One region of the Kitasatospora sp. NPDC088160 genome, then DNA from elsewhere that is predicted to be linked to it. Evidence: riboswitches for the same ligand, from Rfam matches in the RefSeq annotation. Region 1 holds a riboswitch; each other region holds the start of a gene.

Region 1 (7,251 bases):
GCACCTCCGCCTTCTTGAGGGCGCTGCGCAGCGGCGCGACGAGGTTGCGGGGCGCGACGTTGCCGCCGGCCGCCTCGGGGAGGAAGGGCAGGTACGTCATGTACGACCGCGGGTCCACGACCGTGACGGTCGCTTCGCCGTAACGCATCTTCTTGAGGATGCGCATCGCGGCATACAGGCCGACGTAACCACCGCCGACAATGAGGATGCGAGGACGCTCCGTGGTGCTCATATCCGAAAGTATCCAGCACCGTCCGGAGCAGCCTTCGTGAGCCCGGTCACAAGCTTCTGGACACCCCGTGCTACACTGCGCGGCCGCAAATCCGGGCCCGGCGCGCCGACTCGCGGCCTCGGGCGCCCCCTCGTGAGCGCACGCCGGAATACCACCCTGCTGAGCAGCAACGATCCGTACGGTGCCCGGGTTCCCGCTCGTGATTTCGATTTTCAAACCTCAACCGAGGCTTGACCTGCGATCCAGGGGTCGTCACGGCGAGCAGACCTTCGGTCCCACATTTCGGACGTAGCGGGCGAGCAGCTGCGACGAATGACTGGATCGCCATGTGAAGAAATTCACGAACTTTCCCGCACCGGTCCGGGCGCGCCCCGGCCCCGGACCCCCGAAAGGGGTGCCGGGGCCGGTCGGGTAAGGCTCGCAGGAGGTCAGGAGGCCATACTCCAGGCGATGCCGTCCAGGATGTCGTGCTCGCTCACGACCACCTCGGCCGCGCCCGTCCGCTCCATGATCTCCAGCAGCTCCAGCGCGCCGGCCGCGATCACGTCCACCCGGCCCGGGTGCATCGACGGGATGGCCGCGCGCTCGGCGTGGGTGGCACCCAGCAGCTCGCGGGCGATCCCGGCGACCCGCTCCCGGCCGATCCGCGAGTGGTGGATCGCCGCCGAATCGTAGGCCGGCAGGTCCTGGGCGATCGCGGACACCGTGGTGACCGTCCCGGCCAGGCCCACCAGGGTGGCCGCGCCGCGCAGCGGGACGACCTCCTCGGCCTTGTCCAGCTCGGCCCGCACGTGCGCCCGGGCCGTCTCGATCTGCTCCGGCGAGGGCAGCTCGGCGCCGCCGAAGTGCCGCTCGGTGAGCCGGACGCAGCCGATGTCCACCGAGCGCGCCGCCTGCACGTCCGCACCGCCCAGCACGAACTCGGTCGAGCCTCCGCCGAGGTCGAACACCAGGTACGGCGCCGGGAACTGGCCGCCGGTCAGCTCCTTGGTGGCGCCCACGAAGGACAGGTGCGCCTCCTCCTCGCCGCTCACCACCTCGGGCTCGACGCCCAGGATCGCGCGCACGCCCTCGACGTACTCGTCGCTGTTCTCGGCGTCCCGTGAGGCGCTGGTGGCGACGAAGCGGGTGCGCTCCGGGCCGACCCCGAACCCGGCGATGACCTCCCGGTACTCGCGGCAGGCCGCGAAGGTGCGGGCCAGCGCGTCCGGGTGCAGCCGGCCGGTCTGGTCCACGCCCTGGCCCAGCCGATTGATGATCATTCGGCGGTCGAGGTCGGTGATCTCCCCGGTGGCCGGGTCCAGGTCGGCGACCAGCAGCCGGATCGAGTTGGTGCCGCAGTCGATCGCGGCCACCCGGGTCATGCTCACGCGGACTCCCCGGCGTCGGACTCCTCGGCGGCCCGCTTCTTCGCGGCGCGCTCGGCGGCCTTCTGCTGCTTGGCCTCGATCACGGCCTGGTGGTCCTGGTCCTTGGCCCGGTTGCGGGCGACCCGCTCACCGGCGGCCTCGACCTCGGCCGGGGAGACGCAGGGGCCCTTGGCCCACCAGTCCTCCAGCAGGCCGATCGCCTCGTCGCCGAGCGGGTTGACGCCCTCGCCGGCCGCCAGCGAGTGGCCGACCAGCACGTGCAGGCACTTCACCCGGTCCGGCATGCCGCCGGCGCTCGGGAAGCCCTCCAGCACCTCGATGGCATCGCGCCGGGCGATGTAGTCCTCGTGCGCCTTCTGGTAGGCGGCGGCCAGCTCCGGGTCCTCGGCGAGCCTGGCGGTCTGCTCCTTCATCACGCCGTCCGCCTCCAGGGTGCCGATCAGCGAGGCGGCCTTGGGGCAGGTCAGGTAGTACAGCGTCGGGAACGGCGTGCCGTCCGGCAGTCGGGGGGCCGTCTCCACGACGTCCGGGTTGCCGCAGGGGCAGCGGTGCGCCACGCCGCGAAGGCCGCGCGGCACCCTGCCGAGCTGGGCGGCGATGGCGGCGACGTCGGCGTCGGAGACGGCGGGGTGGTTCTCAGTGGTCATGGGGGGAGGTGTCTCCAGCGGGGGACGGTGGGAGCGGACGGGGGGAGGCGGGGGCCGGGGCGGCGGCGTCGGTGGTGTCGGCGGCGTCGACCGAGTCCCAGATGCTGGCGTACCAGGGCTTGGCGGCCCGCGCCGAGCCGCCTGGCGCGCCGTCGGAGGCGGCCGGGCCGGCGGCGGTGGCGGAACCGCCGGCGGACGCCGAGGGCCGGGCGGCGGCCGGACCGGCCGGATCCACCGCGATGTACGGGGTCTCCCCCGGCATCGCGTAGTGCAGCCGGACACGGGCCTGCGCCTTGACGTACTCGGGGTCCTGCCAGCGGGCCTTCTCCCGGCGCAGCTGCTCGACCTGCTGGCGGGAGCGGTCGGCCTTCGCCTGCTGGGCGGAGATCTCGGCGCGCTGGGAGATGAACTGCCGCGTCGGGTAGGCGAGGATCGCCACCAGCGAGCAGAGCACCAGGACGAGGACGGTCGCCCGGCTCGTGAAGCGAGGCCGGGCCGCCAAGCCCGGGATCCTCCAGCCTGCCATCTCCCGTTCCCCTCCTGGTCGCGACGGTGCCCCGCCGTCCACCCTACGGGGTGAACGGCGGGGCACCGGTCAGGCGTGCTCACCGGTCGGCGGAGCGACCGTGCTCGCCGCTCCGAGGAGCGGCTGAGCCTGCTGCTCCGCGGAGCGGCTGAGCCTGCTGCTCCTCGGAGCGGCCGTGCTTGCTACTCCGCGGAGCGGCTGTGCTGGCTATTCCGCAGAGCGGAAGCGCGGGAAGGCGCCGCGGCCGGCGTACTCGGCGGCGTCGTCGAGGATCTCCTCGATGCGCAGCAGCTGGTTGTACTTGGCGACGCGCTCGGAGCGGGCCGGGGCACCGGTCTTGATCTGGCCGCAGTTGGTGGCGACGGCCAGGTCGGCGATGGTGACGTCCTCGGTCTCGCCGGAGCGGTGCGACATCATGCAGCGGTAGCCGTTGCGCTGGGCCAGCTCGACGGCGTCCAGGGTCTCGGTCAGCGAGCCGATCTGGTTCACCTTCACCAGCAGCGCGTTGGCGGTGCCGGTCTCGATGCCCCTGGCCAGGCGGGCCGGGTTGGTGACGAACAGGTCGTCGCCGACCAGCTGGACCTTGTCGCCCAGCTTGACGGTCATGGCCTTCCAGCCGTCCCAGTCCGACTCGTCCAGCGGGTCCTCGATGGAGACCAGCGGGTAGGCGTCGACCAGCTCGGCGTAGTACTCGATGAGCTCGGCGGCGGAGATGGCCTTGCCCTCGAACTGGTAGGCGCCGTCCTCGTAGAACTCGGACGCGGCGACGTCCAGGGCGAGCGCGATGTCACGGCCGGGCACGTAGCCGGCCTTCTGGATGGCCTCGGTGATGAGGTCCAGGGCCTCGCGGTTGCTGTCCAGGTTCGGCGCGAAGCCGCCCTCGTCGCCGAGGCCGGTGGACAGGCCGCGCTCCTTCAGCACGCCCTTGAGGGTGTGGTAGACCTCGACGCCCCAGCGGACGGCCTCGGAGAAGGACTCCGCGCCGATCGGGGCGATCATGAACTCCTGGATGTCGACGTTGGAGTCCGCGTGCGAACCGCCGTTGAGGATGTTCATCATCGGAACGGGCAGCACGTGCGCGTTCGGGCCGCCCAGGTAGCGGAACAGCGGCAGGTCGCTGGCCTCGGAGGCGGCGTGCGCCACGGCCAGCGAGACGCCCAGGATCGCGTTGGCGCCGAGCGAGGACTTGTCCGGGGTGGCGTCCAGGTCGAGCATGGCCTGGTCGATCAGGCGCTGCTCGGTGGCGTCGTAGCCGACCAGCTCCGGGCCGATCTGCTCGATGACGGCCAGGACGGCCTTCTCCACGCCCTTGCCGAAGTAGCGGTTCTTGTCACCGTCGCGCAGCTCGAGCGCCTCGAAGGCGCCGGTGGAGGCACCCGACGGGACAGCGGCACGGCCGGTGCTGCCGTCGTCGAGGCCGACCTCGACCTCGACCGTGGGGTTGCCACGCGAGTCGAGGATCTCACGGGCTACGACGACATCGATGGACGGCACGAGGCATCTCCTTGCGGAAGCAGGGTCCGGCTGACGTTGGGTGCTGCCGGCGGGACGATTGCGGAGTCGTTACGACCAGAGCCTAACCGCCCCGGCCCCCGGGGCCGCGCTGGCCTCGGTCCCGTCTCAGCGTGTGGCCCGGCTACCCACCGGTAGTTCACCTGCTTGCCCGATCGAAGCGGGCGAATACGGGGGAATGCGGGCGAAGGGGGACAGGTCCCGTCCCCCTTCGCCCGCAGGGCGCGGGCCGTTCAGGGCCCGGGCCGCTCAGCCGAGGTGCAGCACCTGGCCGGGCATGATCAGGTTGGGGTTGCCGCCGACGGTGCCGCGGTTGCCGTCGTACACCGACTGCCAGCCGCCGGACACGCCCTGGGCGGCGGCGATCGTCGACAGCGTGTCGCCGGCCCGGACGGTGTAGTCGTGACCGCCCTGCGCGGCGGCGGGCTGCGCGGCCGGGGCGGACTGCGCGGGCTGCGCGGCGCGGGGCGCGTACTGCGGCTGGGCGGCGGGCTGGCCCGCGTACTGCTGGTAGACGCTCTGGTGGCTGGTCCAGTACCAGGCGCCGTTGTTCTGGTACCAGTACACCTTCGCGTCGGCGTCCCAGCCGGCCTTGCCGGAGAAGCCCTGGGTCTGCGGCTGCGTCTGCTGCGGGGCCTGCTGGACGGGCTGCTGGGCGGCCGGCTTCGGGGCGGCCTGCTTGACCGGCTGCTGGGCGGGCTTCGGGGCCTGCGCCTGCTGGGTCGGCTTGGCGGCGGACTGCTTGGCGGGCTTGGCGTCCGTGGAGGTGTCCACGGAGGCCGGGGCGCCGCCCTTGCTCAGGCCGGCCTTCTGGGAGCAGACCGGCCAGGCGCCCGGGCCCTGCGAGGCCAGCACCTTCTCGGCGACCGAGATCTGCTGCGCCTTGCTGGCCTGGTTGGCCTGCGGGGCGTAGGAGGTGCCGCCGTACGCCTTCCAGGTGCTGGGCGTGAACTGCAGGCCGCCGGAGAAGCCGTTGCCGGTGTTGATGCTCCAGTTGCCGCCGCTCTCGCACTGGGCGACGGCGTCCCAGGTGGAGGCCGGGGCGGCGGAGGCGCCGGTGGCGGTGAGGAGCGGCATCGCGAGTCCGACGCCGGCCACACCGGCGACGGCGATGGCCTTCTCGGTCTGGGTGCGACGGCGGTGGCGGCCGGTTCCAACGAACAGCATGAAGAGGTCCCTCTCCGCACGCCTGCGAGGTGAGCTGTCGGGTTCGGACCGGGAGGTGGCCCGGCCGCCGAAAGCGGAAACGATTCCGCTCGGGCGGCTTCACCCCAAGCCGTCGGGGAACGGCAACAAACCTGGTTCCCCCGCCCCTGCCCAGGGTCTGGTCGGTTTCCCGTGACGCGGCGGGCAGGATTCGGCGTTCCGCGCACGAGGTCCGCAGCTGCGAACTCCAGGGAGAGTAGACAGATCATCAGACCAATAACAAGCTCATATCACCGATATCACACACAAATTACGGCGCGTGGTCAATCGCCTACCAACGGCGGCGGTATGTCCGGATTAATGCGGGTTCAGGCCTGGCTCCACGGGCCGCCGGAGACATGCCGTCAGCGTGTCGGGGCGTCGGTCGGCGTGCCCGGCGGCGCGTGCGGAGAGCAGGTCTCCGGAGTGAATTCGACCGGGAGTTCCCGCAGGCCACGCATGATCAGGCCGCCCCTCCAGCGCAGGTTCTCCGGGTTTTCCGCGAGCCGCAGGTCCGGCAGCCGGGAAAGCAGCGTGGCCAGTGCGCTCCGCCCCTCCAGGCGGGCCAGCGGGGCGCCGATGCAGTAGTGGATCCCGTGGCCGAAACCCAGGTGCGGATTGTCCGTGCGGGCCAGGTCCAGGGTGTTCTCGTCCGCGAACCTGGCCGGATCGCGATCCGCCGCGGCCAGCACCACCAGCACCGGATCGCCCACCGGGATGTCCACCCCGCCGATCGACAGCGGCCGCGTCGCGAAACGCCACGTCGCCATCTCCACCGGCCCGTCGTAGCGCAGGAGTTCCTCGATCCCGGTCTCCAGCAGCGCCGTCTCGCCGCGCACCACCGACTCCTGCAGCAGCCTGCGCTGCTCCGGGTTGCGCAGCAGCGCGTACGTGCCGTTGCCGATCAGGTTGACGGTCGTCTCGAACCCCGCGAACAGGAGGATGAACGCCATCGCGGCGGCCTCGTTCTCGTTCAGGTGCTCGCCGTGGTCGCTCGCCCGGATCAGGCCCGAGATCAAGTCATCACCCGGATCCGCCCGCTTGCGGTGGATCAGCTCCAGCAGGTACGCCCGCATCCGCTTCACCGCCCGCCCCACGCCGCCGCGTTGGCCGCCGCCGTGCCGGATCATCATCCCGGCCCAGTCCCGGAAGTCGTCCTGGTCCTCGGCCGGCACGCCCAGCAGGTCGCAGATCGCGTAGATGGGGAGCGGGAACGCGAACTCGTGGATCAGGTCCGCCGAACCGCGCTGCGCGAAGCCGTCGATCAGCCGGTCCGTGAGCTGCTGCACCCGCGGCTCGAACTCCGCCACCCGGCGCGGCGTGAACGCCTTCGACACCAGCCGGCGCAGCCGGGTGTGGTCCGGCGGGTCGATGTTCAGCAGATGCGTCATCAAGTCCGCCTGGCGTTCCCCCGGAATTCCCACCCGCCCGGTGCGGTGCGCCTGCTCGCTGTGGTGCGCCGGGTTCTTCGACAGCCGGCCGTCCGCCAGCGCCTGCCGAGCGTCCGCGTAGCGGGTCACCAGCCAGGCCTCCACCCCGCTCGGCAGCGTCGTGCGGTGCACCGGGGCGTGCTCGCGCAACCAGGCGTAGGCGGGGTACGGATCGGTGGCGAACTCCCAGGTGAAGAGCTGCGGGGCGGCGGGATCGGGCTGCACTGGCATGCGTCGACCGTATCCGGTGGGTCGGGGCCGCACCGCCTCCGGCGGACGCGACCGGCGGGGCCGGATCGTCAACACCCGGCGGACGGCCCGCCAACGCTCCGTGGACGCCCCGTGGACG
Region 2 (7,251 bases), on a different contig from region 1:
CCTGGACCACCCGCACGGCCACCGCGACGTCCGCCTGGTCTTCCCCGAACCGGCCGCCGACACCGAGGACTTCGGGCAGCGGATGCACGAGCTGCTGACCGCCGCCCAGCACGGGCTGCCCGCCCACCGGCTCTGAACCGGCCCGCCAGACCGTCGGCCTGACTCGTCGCCACTTCGCCTCGGGGGCAGCCGGCAAGGCCCGGAAACGACAGCGGCCGGCCCGGCTCGCGAGAGAAGTCTCGCGAGCCGGGCCGGCCTGGGCGTGTCCCGCGCCCATGTCCACTGCTGCGGCGATCACCCGGTCGAGCGGTCACCCGACATGACCATCCCGGGCGGTCGATTCGCCCCGTAGCAGCGGTGGTTCCTCATCCGGCAGATCCGGCACATCCGGTACGGGTCAGAGCGCGACGCCGTGGGCCCGCAGGTAGGCGACCGGGTTGATGTCCGAGCCGTACTCCGAGCCGTTGCGGATCTCGAAGTGCAGGTGCGGGCCGGTCACGTTGCCGGTCGCGCCGGAGAGGCCGATCTGCTGTCCGGCCTTGACGGCCTGACCGATCTTCACACCGATCGAGGAGAGGTGCGCGTACTCGGCGTAGTGGCCGTCGGCGAGCTTGATCTCGACCTCGTTGCCGTAGGCGCCGCCGTTGCCGGCCTTCACCACGACACCGTTGCCGACGGCGCGCAGCGGGGTGCCGGTGGAGGCGACAAAGTCCTGGCCGGTGTGGTGGCCGGAGGCCCACATCGAGCCTGCCACGCCGTACGCGGTGCCCAGCTTCGGGCCGGCCAGCGGGGCGACGAAGGCCGAAGCGGCGGCGACCGGCACGGCGGTGACCACGGCGGACGGCGCGGCGGTCTGCAGCTGGGCCTGGAGCTGGGCGGACGGCTTGGCCGCCTCGGTCCGGACCTCCGGCTGGGCCTGCGGCTTGGCGGTGGTGGCCGGCGCGGCGTCCTGGGCGGACGGCTGGGCGGGCTTCGCCGGGGCAGCGGGCTTGGCCGGGGCGGCCTGGCCGGCGATCACGAGCCGCTGACCGGGGAAGATCAGGTCCGGGTTGCCGCCGACGACCTCACGGTTGTGGTCGTACAGCGCCTGCCAGCCGCCGTCGACGTGCTGGGCGTCGGCGATCCGGGACAGGGTGTCGCCGCTGACGACGCGGTAGCTCTCCTGCGACGAGGCCTGGGCCTGGTCGGCGGGAGCGGCGGCCGGGGCGGCGGTGACCGCGGCGGCCGGCGCGGGGTGGGCCTGGGCGCTCATCGCGGTGACGAGCGGCAGGGCGAAGGAGACACCGGTGACGGCGGTGGCGATCCCGATGCGGGCGGCGCGGGGCAGGGCGATACGACGAGCCTGTGCAGGCATGGAATTTTCCTCTCCGACGCCTGCGAGGTGAGCTGTCGGGTTCGGGCTGGAGTTGCCCGGCCGCACATGCGGCTTCACCCCTAGCCGGCCCTGGATCCGGGTACGCGAAAGCGTGCCGTTTCCGGTCCGGCGACTTACCTGTGGGTCCCCCGCTCCTGCCGTACAGAGTTCGGTGCGAGCCACCGGGCAGCGGCAGGATTCGGCGTTCCACCCGGTGGATCCGTCCGGACTGGCCGGGCGGTCGCTGAACTAAAACCCATCCGTTCGGGTGAAGCAATGTCGATCACTTGAACCGGCAACAACCCCCCGAGCTGCGGTGACCCTCCGAATGATCGGCTGCACCGTACGTGCACAATCCATTCACCCGGCGCCACTGATCCACGACGCTGCGCCGATTCCGCCACCGCTGCGCACCCGCCCGCTCACGCACCGCGCACCCACCGACACACCCCCCGGTGACCCTTGTCACGTACGCCCCACGGGCGCAGGATCGGCCCGTGGCCACCTCCGAAGCAGGAACACTGCGCCTGGGCACCTCGCGGGGACGCTGGGTCCTCCTCGCGACGGTGCTCGGCTCCAGCATGGCGATGCTCGACGGCACCGTGGTGAACGTCGCGCTGCCCCGCATCGGCACCGATCTCGGCGCCTCCCTCGCGTCCCTGCAGTGGACGCTCAACGCCTACCTGCTCACCCTGGCCGGACTGATCCTGCTCGGCGGCGCGCTCGGCGACCGGTACGGCCGGCGCCGGGTCTTCCTGATCGGCGTGCTCTGGTTCGCCGCCGCCTCCGCGGCCTGCGCCGCCGCCCCCACCATCCACGTGCTGATCGCCGCCCGCGCCGTCCAGGGCATCGGCGGGGCGCTGCTCACCCCCGGTTCGCTCGCCATGCTGCAAGCCGTCTTCCACCCGGACGACCGCTCGGCGGCGGTCGGCCTGTGGTCGGGCCTCGGCGGGGTGTCGGCCGCGGTCGGCCCCTTCCTCGGCGGCTGGCTGGTGGACGGCCCCGGCTGGCGGTGGATCTTCCTGCTGAACCTTCCGCTCGCGGCCGCCGTGGTCGCGGTCACCTCCCGGTTCGTCCCCGAGAGCCGGAACGAGAGCGCCGTCGGCCGCTTCGACGTCCCCGGCGCGCTGCTCGCCGCGCTCGCCCTCGGCGCGATCACCTACGCGCTGACCGCCGCCGGGGAGGGCCTGTCCCCCGCGGTCTGGCTCACCGGCGCGATCGGCCTGCTGCTCGGCGCTGCCTTCATCGCGGTCGAGCGCCGCGCCGCCGAGCCGATGCTGCCGCTCGGCCTCTTCTCCTCCCGGCTGTTCACCGCCGTCAACCTGGTCACCCTCTGCGTCTACGCGGCGTTCAGCGGGGTGTTCTTCCTGCTGGTGGTGCAGTTGCAGATCGTCTCCGGCTTCTCCCCGCTGGTCTCCGGCCTCGCCCTGGTCCCGATCACCGTGCTGATGCTGACCCTGTCGGCGCGCGCCGGGCGGCTGGGCAAGCGGATCGGCCCCCGGATCCCGCTCACCGTCGGTCCGCTGCTGTGCGCCGCCGGGGTGCTGCTGATGCTGCGCACCGGCCCCGGCTCCTCCTACTGGGCGGACGTGCTGCCCGCCGTCACGGTGCTGGGCTGCGGGATGACCCTGTTGGTCGCGCCGCTGACGGCGACGGTGCTGGCCGCCGTCGAGGTCCGGCACGCGGGCATCGCCAGCGGCGTCAACAACGCCGCCGCCCGCGCGGCCGGGCTGCTCGCGGTCGCCGCGCTGCCCTCGCTCGCCGGGCTGAGCGGCGACGCCTACCGGGTGCCGTCCGCGGTGGACTCGGCCTTCCGCACCGCGATGCTGATCTGCGCCGGGCTGCTGGTCACCGGCGGTCTGACGGCCTTCGCCACCGTCCGCGGCAACGTGCTCGCGCCGGTGGACCGCCCGGTGGCCGAGCCGGACTGCGAGTGGGCCTGCGGCACCACCCCGCCGCTCGACCCGGGCCACGTCCACACGGACGAGGGCCCCGCCACCGGATCGGCAGCAGGGCCCTCAGCCAGCTGACGAATCGTCAGAGGATGTCACCGGGCGCGTACTTGGCGGCCTCCGGGTAGGCGGCGGCGACGGCCTCCACCTGGCGGACCACCTCGGCGACCTGGGCACCGGCCGCACCGGTGAAGGAGAGCCGGTCGGCCAGCAGCGCGTCCAGCCCGGCCCGGTCCAGCGGGATCCGCTCGTCGGCGGCCAGCCGGTCCAGCAGCTCGTTCTCGCGGGCGCCCGCACGCATCGCCAGCGCGGAGGCGACGGCGTGCTCCTTGATGACCTCGTGCCCGGCCTCCCGGCCGACGCCCGCGCGCACCGCGCCCATCAGCACCTTGGTGGTGGCGAGGAACGGCAGGTAGCGGTCCAGCTCGGCCTCGATCACGGCGGGGAAGGCGCCGAACTCGTCGAGGACGGTCAGGAAGGTCTCCAGCAGGCCGTCGAAGGCGAAGAAGGCGTCCGGCAGCGCGACCCGGCGCACCACCGAGCAGGAGACGTCACCCTCGTTCCACTGGTCGCCGGCCAGCTCGCCGGTCATCGAGGCGTAGCCGCGCAGGATGACGGCCAGGCCGTTGACGCGCTCGCAGGAGCGGGTGTTCATCTTGTGCGGCATCGCCGAGGAGCCGACCTGGCCCTCCTTGAAGCCCTCCGTGACCAGCTCGTGGCCGGCCATCAGACGGATGGTCTTGGCCAGACTGGACGGCGCGGCGGCCAGCTGGACGAGGGCGGTGAGCACCTCGAAGTCCAGCGAGCGCGGGTAAACCTGGCCGACGCTGATCAGCACGTTCTCGAAGCCGAGGTGCCCGGCGACCCGGCGCTCCAGCTCGGCGAGCTTGTCGGTGTCGCCACCGAGCAGGTCCAGCATGTCCTGGGCGGTGCCGACCGGGCCCTTGATCCCGCGCAGCGGGTAGCGGGCGATCAGCTCCTCCAGGCGACGGAAGGCGACCAGCAGCTCGTCGGTGATCGACGCGAAGCGCTTGCCCAGGGTGGTGGCCTGCGCGGCCACGTTGTGCGAGCGGCCGGCCATGACCAGCTCGGAGTGCTGGGCGGCCAGGCGGGCCAGCCGGACCAGCACGGCCACCGTGCGGTCGCGCACGTGCTCCAGCGACTGGCGGATCTGCAGCTGCTCGACGTTCTCGGTCAGATCCCGGGAGGTCATGCCCTTGTGGATCTGCTCGTGGCCGGCGAGCTCGCTGAACTCCTCGATCCGGGCCTTCACGTCGTGGCGGGTGACCCGCTCACGGGCGGCGATCGAGCCGAGGTCGACCTGGTCGATCACCCGCTCGTAGTCGGCGACGGCGTTCGCCGGTACCTCGACACCGAGGTCCTGCTGGGCCTTCAGGACGGCGAGCCACAGGTGGCGCTCAAGGACCACCTTGTGCTCGGGGGACCACAGCTGGGCCAGGGTCGCCGAGGCGTACCGGGAGGCCAGGACATTGGGGATCTGGGGCTTCGCGCTCACGCTTCGCAAGCCTAACAGCCGAGGTCAGCCGGAACGTCGGCGCATCGGGCGGCTCCGGCCCGGGCCGGAGCGGACGGCTCCGACCGGGCCCGCCCGACGATTCCCGCCGGGCGCGGGGCGGCCCGCTGCCGGGCGGCCTACTGGGCGGCGCCGGACCGGCCGGCCAGCACCGGCAGGACCTGCGCGCAGATCGAGTGCAGCGCGATCCGCTGCTCGTCGGTCATCGCCTCGAACGCCTGGTGGGTGCGGGCCATCTCGCCGCGGATGCGGTTCAGGATCTCCCGGCCCTCGTCCGTGATCACGACGATCTTCACCCGGCGGTCGCCGGCGGCGGCCTCCCGGTGGGCCAGGCGCAGCGACTCCAGCCGGTCCACGATCCCGGTGACGTTGGACGCGTCGCAGCCCAGCCGTCCGGCCAGCGCCCGCATCGGCACCGGCTCCTGCACCGCGCCGAGCGCCTTGGCCTGCGAGGAGGAGAGCCCGTGCCGGGCCGCGGCCGCCGCGAAGTCCTGGAAATACGCGGCGCCGACGGCGGCCAACGCTTCCATCAACTCGGCGTTGGTCGGTACGGTCGTCGTCGCTGTCGAACCCATGGGGTCAGCGTACGGCCAAGTGCTTCAGCAACTCAAGCTTTGACCACGGCAACCGTCGACGGCTTGACCGGAACTGCAGCATCGGCCGGTCGACGAAGCCTCCGGCCGGTCGACAGAGCTTAGAGCACCAGCTGATCGAACAGGTGCCGCAGCTCCGGGTCCGGGTCCGCGGTCAGCCCGGTGTGCACCGGCCCCGGCTGGACGATCGCGCTGCGCGGAGCGGTCAGCCAGCGGAACCGCTGCCCCGGACTGTCCCCCGCCGCCGGGCCGGCCTCCGGCCCCCCGGCGCAGACCGCCTCGATCCCGTGCAGCGCCCGCCGCACCCCGTTCACGTCCGCCACCGGGTCGAGCGCCAGCAGCCGGGCCTGGTCCAGGTGCGTGCGCGCGGCCAGGTACCCGTTCTGGCGGCAGTACAGCAGCACCCCGACGTTGACGCACTCGCCGCGTTCCACCCGCGGCACCGCGCGGATCACGGCGTACTCGTAGTCGTGCAGCTCGACGGCGGCCGGCAGCGCGGGCGTCCTCGGCTCGGTCATGCGGGCACCTCCGGCAGCCAGTCGCGCGGACCGGCCAGTCGGCCGGTCAGCTGGGCGCGGTACGCGGCGCGCACCGCCTCGGGCGAGTCGAAGCCGGGCTCGTCCAGCAGCCAGACCTCCGGGATCCTCGCCACCGCGCCCTCGATCGCGGCCTCCGCGAGCGGTGCGAGCGCCTTGTCGGCGGCCGTCAGGTCCGGCCGGGCCCGCAGCAGCGCGTGGTCGGAGGCGTCGTACGGGCGGCGCACCCAGGCGGCGGCGCCCGCCCAGTGGTGGTGGAAGATCAGGCTCGCGCCGTGGTCGATCAGCCGCAGCCCGCCGGTCGCCACCAGCAGGTTGGGGTTGCGCCAGGAGCGGTCGACGTTGCCGATCAGCGCGTCGAACCAGAGCACCTGGCCGGCCAGCTCCGGATCCACCTCGAAGCAGAGCGGGTCGAAGTTGAGCGCGCCGCTGACGAAGGCCATCCCGAGGTTGGTCCCGCCACTGGCCCGCATCTGGTCCTGGACCTGCTGGTCCGGCTCGCTGCGGGCCAGCACCGGATCCAGGTCGACCGTCACCAGCTCCGGCACCGGCAGCCCGAGCCGCCGGCCCAACTCCCCGGCCAGCACCTCCGCCACCAACGCCTTCCGGCCCTGCGCCGCGCCGACCCATTTCAGCGCGTACAGCCGCCGGTCGTCGGCCTCGACCAGGCCCGGCATCGAGCCGCCTTCTCGCAGTGGCGTCACATAACGGACCGCCGTCACCTCGGGGAGCACGCCCGACAGCCTATCGGTGCCGACCCGTCACCTCCTCCCCTCCGTACGCCCCGTCCCACCCCTCCACCATCCGCCCCACCCCGGTGGCAGCCCCCGCTGCTCCGTGCGAGTGTGGCGGACAGCAATGGGGACCTTCGCGGTTACGACCTGCACGGCAAAGGGATGAGCGATGGAACGACCTCGGATCCTGATCGTGGGCGGCGGCTTCGCCGGCCTGGAGTGCGCCCGCCGACTCGAACGCAAGCTCGCGCCGTCGGAGGCCGAGATCTCGCTGGTCACACCGTTCAGCTACCAGCTCTACCTGCCCCTGCTGCCGCACGTCGCGGCCGGCGTGCTGACCCCGCAGTCGGTCGCGGTCTCCCTGCGCCGCACGCTGCGCCGCACCCACATCGTTCCGGGCGGCGCGATCGGCGTGGACCCGGCCTCCAAGGTGTGCGTGGTCCGCAAGATCACCGACGAGGTGGTGGCGCAGAAGTACGACTACCTGGTCCTCGCCCCCGGCAGCGTCACCCGCACCTTCGACATCCCCGGCCTGACCGACTACGCCC
Region 3 (7,251 bases), on a different contig from region 1:
TGTTCGACACGGACTTCTTCACCTGGTTCGGCAACGCCCTGCTGGTCTCCGGCGTCACCACCGTGTTCGGCGTCCTGGTCGCCGCCACCACCGGCTACGCCGTCTCCCGGATGCGCTTCCCCGGCCACCGGCCGCTGATGTGGTCGCTGCTGGTCACCCAGATGTTCCCGATCGCGGTGCTGATCGTGCCGATGTACACGATGCTCTCCGACCTCGGCCTGCTGGACAGCTACCTGGGCCTGATCCTGGTCTACTCGACCACCACCGTGCCGTACTGCGCGTGGCTGCTGAAGGGCTACTTCGACACCATCCCGGTGGAGATCGACGAGGCCGGCCGGGTCGACGGGCTCAGCCCGTTCGGCACCTTCTGGCGGCTGGTGCTGCCGCTCGCCCGCCCGGGCCTGGCGGTGGCCGCCTTCTACTCCTTCCTCACGTACTGGGCCGAGGTGCCGTTCGCCTCCACCTTCATGCTCAGCTCCGACAAGTACACGCTGGCCGTGGGCCTGCAGACCTTCGTCAGCGAGCACGACGCCCAGTGGAACCTGATGGCCGCGACCGCCGTGCTGATCGCGATCCCGTCGGCAGCCTTCTTCTACCTGGTGCAGCGCCACCTGGTCACCGGTCTGACCGCCGGTGCCTCCAAGTCGTAACGCTCCTCGCTCCTCTAGTCCCCAAGGGATACCGTCCATGACCCAGAACCTGGCCGACACCTCCCGGCCTGCCGCCGACGCCGCCGCCCACGAGGCGGTCACCCCGGCTCCTGCGACTGGCGGCGCGTCCAGAGGCTGGTGGCGGGACGCGGTCATCTACCAGGTGTACCCGCGCAGCTTCGCCGACTCCAACGGCGACGGCATGGGTGACCTGCCCGGCATCCGCAGCCGCCTGCCGTACCTGCGCGACCTCGGCGTGGACGCGGTCTGGCTGTCGCCGTTCTACGCCTCGCCGCAGGCGGACGCGGGCTACGACGTCGCCGACTACCGCGCCGTGGACCCGATGTTCGGCAGCCTGCTGGACGCTGACGCGCTCATCCGGGACGCCCACCAGCTGGGGCTGCGGATCATCGTCGACCTCGTCCCGAACCACTCCTCGGACCAGCACGAGTGGTTCCAGCGCGCCCTGCGCGAGGGCCCCGAGTCCCCGCTGCGCGAGCGGTACCACTTCCGCCCCGGCAAGGGCGAGAACGGCGAACTGCCGCCCAACGACTGGGAGTCCATCTTCGGCGGCCCGGCCTGGACCCGCAGCGAGAACCCGGACGGCACCCCCGGCGACTGGTACCTGCACCTGTTCGCCCCCGAGCAGCCCGACTTCAACTGGGAGAACCGGGCCGTCGCCGACGAGTTCCGCTCGATCCTGCGGTTCTGGCTCGACATGGGTGTCGACGGCTTCCGCATCGACGTCGCCCACGGCCTGGTGAAGGCCCCCGGCCTGCCCGACCTCGGCGGCTCCGACCAGCTCAAGCTGCTCGGCAACGACGTCATGCCGTTCTTCGACCAGGACGGCGTGCACGAGATCTACCGCAGCTGGCGCAAGATCCTCGACGAGTACCCGGGCCAGCGGATCGGCGTCGCCGAGGCCTGGACCCCGACCGTCCAGCGCACCGCCAACTACGTGCGCCCCGATGAGCTGCACCAGGCCTTCAACTTCCAGTACCTGGGCACCGGTTGGGACGCCGCCGCGCTGCGCGAGGTGATCGACGTCTCGCTCGACTCGATGCGCCCGGTCGACGCCCCGACCACCTGGGTGCTGTCCAACCACGACGTCACCCGGCACGCCACCCGCTTCGCCAACCCGCCCGGCCTCGGCACCCAGATCCGCACGCCCGGCGACCGCGAGCTCGGCCTGCGCCGCGCCCGCGCCGCCACCCTGCTGATGCTCGCGCTGCCCGGCTCCGCGTACATCTACCAGGGCGAGGAACTCGGTCTGCCGGACGTCACCGACCTGCCGGACGAGGTCCGCCAGGACCCGTCGTTCTTCCGCAAGGCCGGGCAGGACGGCTACCGCGACGGCTGCCGCGTCCCGATCCCGTGGTCCGGCACCGAGGCCCCGTACGGCTTCGGCCCGGTCGCCGGCGGGCCGTCCTGGCTGCCGCAGCCGGCCGAGTGGGCCGAGCTGAGCGTCGAGGCGCAGACCGGCGACCCGGCGTCCACCCTGGAGCTGTACCGCAGCGCGCTCGCCGTCCGCCGCTCCCAGGACGACCTCGGCGCCGGGACGGCCGTGGAGTGGCTGGAGGGCCCCGAGGGGACCCTGACGTTCCGCCGCGGCTCCTTCGTCTGCACCGTCAACGCCACGGACGAGCCGGTCCGGATAGCGGCGCCCGGAAAGCTGCTGCTCTCCTCGGTGGAGCTGGTGGTCGACGGCAGCGAGACGGTGCTCGCGCCGGACAGCACCGGCTGGTGGGCGGTCTGACGTGGTTGCAATAGGCTCTGGGACCGTGACTACGGCGCGACTCTCAGACATCGCGGCGCAGGCGGGGGTCAGCGAAGCCACCGTCTCCCGCGTACTCAACGGCAAGGCGAACGTCTCCGCCGCCACCCGGCAGACCGTGCTGGCGGCGCTCGACGTGCTCGGCTACGAGCGGCCGACCCGACTGCGCCAGCGCAGCGCCGGCCTGATCGGGCTGATCACGCCGGAGCTGAGCAACCCGATCTTCCCCGCACTGGCCCAGGTGATCGAGCAGGTGCTCAGCCGGCACGGGTACACCCCGGTGCTGTGCACCCAGACACCGGGCGGGTCCACCGAGGACGAACTGGTCGAGATGCTGGTCGACCGGGGCGTGGCGGGCATCGTCTTCGTCTCCGGGCTGCACGCCGACTCCACCGCCGACCTCGACCGCTACGCCCGGCTGACCGGGCGAGGGGTGCCGTTCGTGCTGATCAACGGCTACAGCGAGCGGATCGACGCGCCGTTCATCTCGCCGGACGACCGGGCCGCGATGTGGATGGCCGTCCAGCACCTGGCCGAACTCGGGCACGAGCGGATCGGGCTGGCGGTCGGGCAGCGGCGGTACGTGCCGGTGCTGCGCAAGATCGAGGGCTTCACGGCGGCGATGCGCGAGGTGCTGGGACGGAGCCAGGAGGAGGCCGAGGAACTCGTCCACCACACGCTGTTCAGCGTGGAGGGCGGGCACGCGGCGGCCGGCGCGCTGCTGGACAAGGGCTGCACGGCGATCGTCTGCGGCAGCGACATGATGGCGCTCGGGGCGATCCGGGCGGTGCGGCAGCGTGGGCTGTCGGTGCCGCACGACGTCTCGGTGGTCGGCTTCGACGACTCGCCGCTGATCGCCTTCACCGAGCCGCCGCTGACCACGATCCGCCAGCCGGTCGAGGCGATGGCGACCGCGGCGGTGGACGCGCTGCTGGAGGAGGTCGGCGGAAACGCCGTCCAGCGCGGGGAGTTCATGTTCCAGCCGGAGCTGGTCATGCGTGGGTCCACGGGGGCCTGCGCGCGCTGAGGACGGTCAACGGACGGGCCCCGGAGAGCAGTTGCTCTCCGGGGTCCGTTGTGTGCCGCCCGGGTGCCGGGTCAGCCGTCAGTTGTCGGCTGTCACCCGTCGGTCGTGCTCAGACCCGGCCGGCGAAGTCCGGCGCCCAGTTGGCGACGGTCTGCAGGCGCACGCCCGAGCTCGGGTTGGCGGCCTCGACGTACTGGCCGCCGCCGATGTAGATCGCGACGTGGTAGACGCCGGAGTTCTGGCCGTTGTTGGACCAGAACAGCAGGTCGCCCGCCTGCAGGCTGTCCAGCGAGACGCGGGTGCTGGCGGCGGCCTGGTCGGCGGCGACGCGCGGGACGGAGACGCCCGCGGCGCGCAGCGCGGCCTGGGTCAGGCCGGAGCAGTCCCAGCCGCCGTTGCCGGTACCGCCGTAGACGTACGCCTGGCCGACCTTCGACTGGGCGAAGGAGACCGCGGCGGCCATGCTGCCGGTGGCGGCCGGGGTCTGAGCCGGGGTCTGAGCCTGGGCGGCCGGCTTGGAGGCCGGCTTGGAGGCCGGCTTGGTGGCCGGGGCCTGGGGCTGGGCGGCCGGCTTGGCGCTCGCGACAGCGCCGTTGGAGGTCTGGCCGGACTTCTGCGAGCGGTCGAACCAGGTGAAGTCCGAGCCGGACGTGGCCGACGAGCCGGAGCCGGACCGGTCGGCCTGAGCCGACTGCTGGGCCTGGCCGCCGTCCTTGAACGAGAGGCGCTGGCCCGGGTAGATGGAGTCCGGGCCCTCGGTCAGGGTGCCGCGGTTGAGTTCGTACAGCCGCTGCCAGCCGCCCTGGAGGTTGTGCTTGTCGGCGATCGAGGACAGCCAGTCGCCGGAGGCGACGGTGTAGTCGTCGGCCTGGGGCTGGGCGCTGTTCCGGGCCTGGCTCTGGCCCTTCTGGGCCGAGGTGCCGTTGGTGGAGTCGGCGGGGGCCTGCGCCTGGTCCTGGGCCGGTGCGGCCGGCTTGGCGGGCTTCGCGGCCGGGGCCGGGGTCTGGGTCTGCGCGGGCTTGGCGGCCGGGGCGGCCGGCTTCGCGGCGGGCTTGGTGGCGGTCGAACCGGCAGCCGAGCCGGTGGTCGAGCCGGCCGAGGTGTCGACGGCGGCCGGGGTGCCGCCCTTGGTCAGGCCGGCCTGGACCGAGCACACCGGCCAGGCGCCGGGGCCCTGCGAGGCGAGGACCTTCTCGGCGACGGCGATCTGCTGGTCCTTGGTGGCCTGGTTGGCCTGGGGGGCGTAGGCGGTGCCGCCGAAGGCGGCCCAGGTGCTGGAGGTGAACTGCAGGCCGCCGTAGAAGCCGTTGCCGGTGTTGATGCTCCAGTTGCCGGTGCTCTCGCACTGGGCGACCTTGTCCCAGGTGGCGACGGAGGCGGCGGAGGCGGTGCCGGAGGTGAGGCAGGGGATGGTGAGGCCGACGCCCGCGACGCCGACGGCGGCGATCACGCGTCGGGTACGACTGGACAGACGGGTGCCGTTGGTGGGCAGCATGAAGACGCAGTCCTCTCCCACGCCTGCGAGGTGAGCTGTCGGATTCGGGCTGGAGTTGCCCGGCCGCGCTGTGGGCGCGGCTTCACCCCTAGCCCTGGATCGTTCCGGGGAACGGTCCGGGGCGACTTACCTGTGGGTCCCCCGCTCCTGCCGTGGTGCGTTTTCGCGCTGCCAGGACATCCGACGGCAGGACTCGGCGTCGCGGATGAACTGGGTTCGTGTGGCCACGAACGGGGAGCACGTTAAGCAGACTTAAGTTCAAACTGCAAACACCTGTGACGCGCATCACGGTTTGGCGAGAACGGTCGTTCCCCTCACTTGTCATGATCGGAAATGACCGATTTCCGGCAACGCTGCGAAGGGTGCGCGCAACTGTCTGCGTTTCAGGAGGCGGGTGACGGTGGGTCGGGTCGCCCGGGGGCCTGCCCGCCGGGAGAGCGGCGTGTCCGCACTGTGGCCGTCGGGGGGTGCGTCGAGCGATGGTGAACAAATGCGGATAGAACGGACATCACACCTATTCGTCCTTTAACTCCCTTACGGGACAAGCGGGAAGGGCCCGGAACGGCTACGTTCCGGGCCCTTCACACGTGCGGTGACCGCTACTACTGGCCGGCCGACTCCTCGGCGGCGGCGTGAGCGGCGTGAGCGGCGCGACCACCCCGGCCGGAGTGGTCGGCGTGGGTGCCCTCGGCGGCCTCCGCCGCCTCGGCCTCGGCCTGCGCCAGGGCCTCGGGGGAGGGCGCCGGCAGCGCGGCCAGGTAGGTGGAGGCGATCAGCTGGCCGACCGTCGGGTAGGCGCCCAGCGGCGCCGCGGACGGGCAGCCGGTCTCCTCGGCGGCCGTGGCGAGCAGCTCGGAGTCGGCCTCCGGCCCGATCACCAGCGGGGCCAGCGCCGGGCGCTGGGAGCCGGTCTCCTTGAGGTGGTTGACGGCCGCGGCGACCGAGCCCGGCACGTCGAGCGCGGCGGGCACGACCGGGACGGCCAGCCGGGCCGCCAGCAGGACACCGGTGATGCCGGCAGCGGCAGCGGCCTCCTCGCCGCCGACGGTGGTCAGCACGACGCCGTCCGCGGCGGTCGCGATGGCGAACAGCCGGGCCCGGTCGGCACGCGCCAGGCCGGCCTCGGACAGGCGCACGTGCACGGCCTCGGCGAGCAGCGGGTGCGGGCCGAGCACGTCGGTGACGGGGGCTCCGTACTCGGCGGCGAGGGCGTGGAGTTCGGTCAGGAATCCGTGCGGGCCGGGTACCAGCGGCACCAGGACCGGCGCGGGCAGGCCGGCCTCGGCGGCCATGGCCAGCAGTTCGGCGACGGTGCGGTCGTCGCTGTCGGCGCCCTGGGCGGCTTCGCCCGGGAGGTAGCCGACGGCGGTCTGGATGTCGCCCTGCTCGCTGCGGACGATCGACAGCAGCTCCTCGACGACCGAGCGGGACTCGGGCCCGGCGGTCGCGGGCACGGCGAGCACCAGGGCCGGGGATCCGGCCGGGATCTCGGGGCGCTCGGGGCGGCGGTGGCGCCCCCGCGCACGGGAGCCTGGAGTGCGGACGGGCAGTGGCGCGCCCGGGATGGCTGCGGTGCTCATGCCGGAGATCGTAGGACATCGGCCCGTCAGGCCTGCATTCGGCTGCCGTTCGAGTTTCACGTGGTCATGGCGGGTGCGCCGCGCTCCCGTCGTGTCCGTCCGGGCGGTTTGCCCGCAATCCGGACATATCTCACCCAGCCTTCGAGCGATCACCGCTGGTTGCCCTGACGTGTCCGACGGGGCGTCGAGTTGCTTCTGTGGCGCGTGAGATGTCTCACAGCCGGGAGGTCGCCTGACGGAGGGTCACGAAGGCGCGACTCCGGGCGTCTGAAGATCAACATTCAGCGGGGAATCGCTCACGGCCGGTTATCGAGAATCTGGCGATTCACTCGGCTATGTCCGTTTACGTACCGTCAGGAGAAGGGTCCGTGAAGAGTTCAGAACTGCCGGTGAAAGGCCTCGTGCACCTGCAATGTCCCGTGCTGATGCACGTGCACAGCAGCTATCATCGCGTCAAGTGAGGCGTTGTGCCGGGCCGGTACGGGGCCGGTCCGTTCGTTCGGCGGGTGCCGGGAGCGCCGCGCTGGACGACCACTCCGGAGCTCTTCGGGAGATTTCTATGCACGACTCGCAGGACACGTACGGCTCGTACGACACCTACAACGGGATGGCGGCCGCCGACCTCAAGGGGGTTGTCTGGCAGAAGAGCCTGCACAGCAACTCCCAGGGGAACTGCGTCGAGTTCGCGGCCCTGCCGGGGGGCGATGTGGCGATGCGCAACTCGC

Evidence for each region. A riboswitch is a leader RNA that binds a small molecule or an ion and turns the genes downstream of it on or off. The one in region 1 is predicted to bind cyclic di-AMP.
Region 2: another riboswitch for cyclic di-AMP. It lies ahead of ACIOGZ_RS12435 (LysM peptidoglycan-binding domain-containing M23 family metallopeptidase); the one in region 1 lies ahead of ACIOGZ_RS32615 (transglycosylase family protein).
Region 3: another riboswitch for cyclic di-AMP. It lies ahead of ACIOGZ_RS02350 (transglycosylase family protein); the one in region 1 lies ahead of ACIOGZ_RS32615 (transglycosylase family protein).

What each region holds. Positions count from the first base shown of each region.
Region 1 is NZ_JBIUSS010000025.1:4,051-11,301, forward strand. Features, by position in the region: gene ACIOGZ_RS32590 (NAD(P)/FAD-dependent oxidoreductase) at 1-232, opposite strand, end outside; gene ACIOGZ_RS32595 (Ppx/GppA phosphatase family protein) at 661-1,596, opposite strand; partial or broken gene ACIOGZ_RS32600 (DUF501 domain-containing protein) at 1,728-2,267, opposite strand; gene ACIOGZ_RS32605 (septum formation initiator family protein) at 2,239-2,751, opposite strand; gene eno (phosphopyruvate hydratase) at 2,983-4,269, opposite strand; gene ACIOGZ_RS32615 (transglycosylase family protein) at 4,537-5,454, opposite strand; cyclic di-AMP (ydaO/yuaA leader) riboswitch at 5,460-5,627, opposite strand; gene ACIOGZ_RS32620 (cytochrome P450) at 5,838-7,133, opposite strand.
Region 2 is NZ_JBIUSS010000007.1:31,945-39,195, reverse strand. Features, by position in the region: gene ACIOGZ_RS12440 (DUF2470 domain-containing protein) at 1-136, shown strand, start outside; gene ACIOGZ_RS12435 (LysM peptidoglycan-binding domain-containing M23 family metallopeptidase) at 398-1,354, opposite strand; cyclic di-AMP (ydaO/yuaA leader) riboswitch at 1,357-1,539, opposite strand; gene ACIOGZ_RS12430 (MFS transporter) at 1,852-3,384, shown strand; gene purB (adenylosuccinate lyase) at 3,392-4,822, opposite strand; gene ACIOGZ_RS12420 (MarR family transcriptional regulator) at 4,960-5,415, opposite strand; gene ACIOGZ_RS12415 (DUF3037 domain-containing protein) at 5,535-5,951, opposite strand; gene ACIOGZ_RS12410 (HipA family kinase) at 5,948-6,703, opposite strand; gene ACIOGZ_RS12405 (NAD(P)/FAD-dependent oxidoreductase) at 6,873-7,251, shown strand, end outside.
Region 3 is NZ_JBIUSS010000001.1:555,900-563,150, forward strand. Features, by position in the region: gene ACIOGZ_RS02335 (carbohydrate ABC transporter permease) at 1-650, shown strand, start outside; gene ACIOGZ_RS02340 (glycoside hydrolase family 13 protein) at 688-2,406, shown strand; gene ACIOGZ_RS02345 (LacI family DNA-binding transcriptional regulator) at 2,432-3,451, shown strand; gene ACIOGZ_RS02350 (transglycosylase family protein) at 3,561-4,967, opposite strand; cyclic di-AMP (ydaO/yuaA leader) riboswitch at 4,954-5,114, opposite strand; gene ACIOGZ_RS02355 (hypothetical protein) at 5,549-6,526, opposite strand; gene ACIOGZ_RS02360 (DUF397 domain-containing protein) at 7,086-7,251, shown strand, end outside.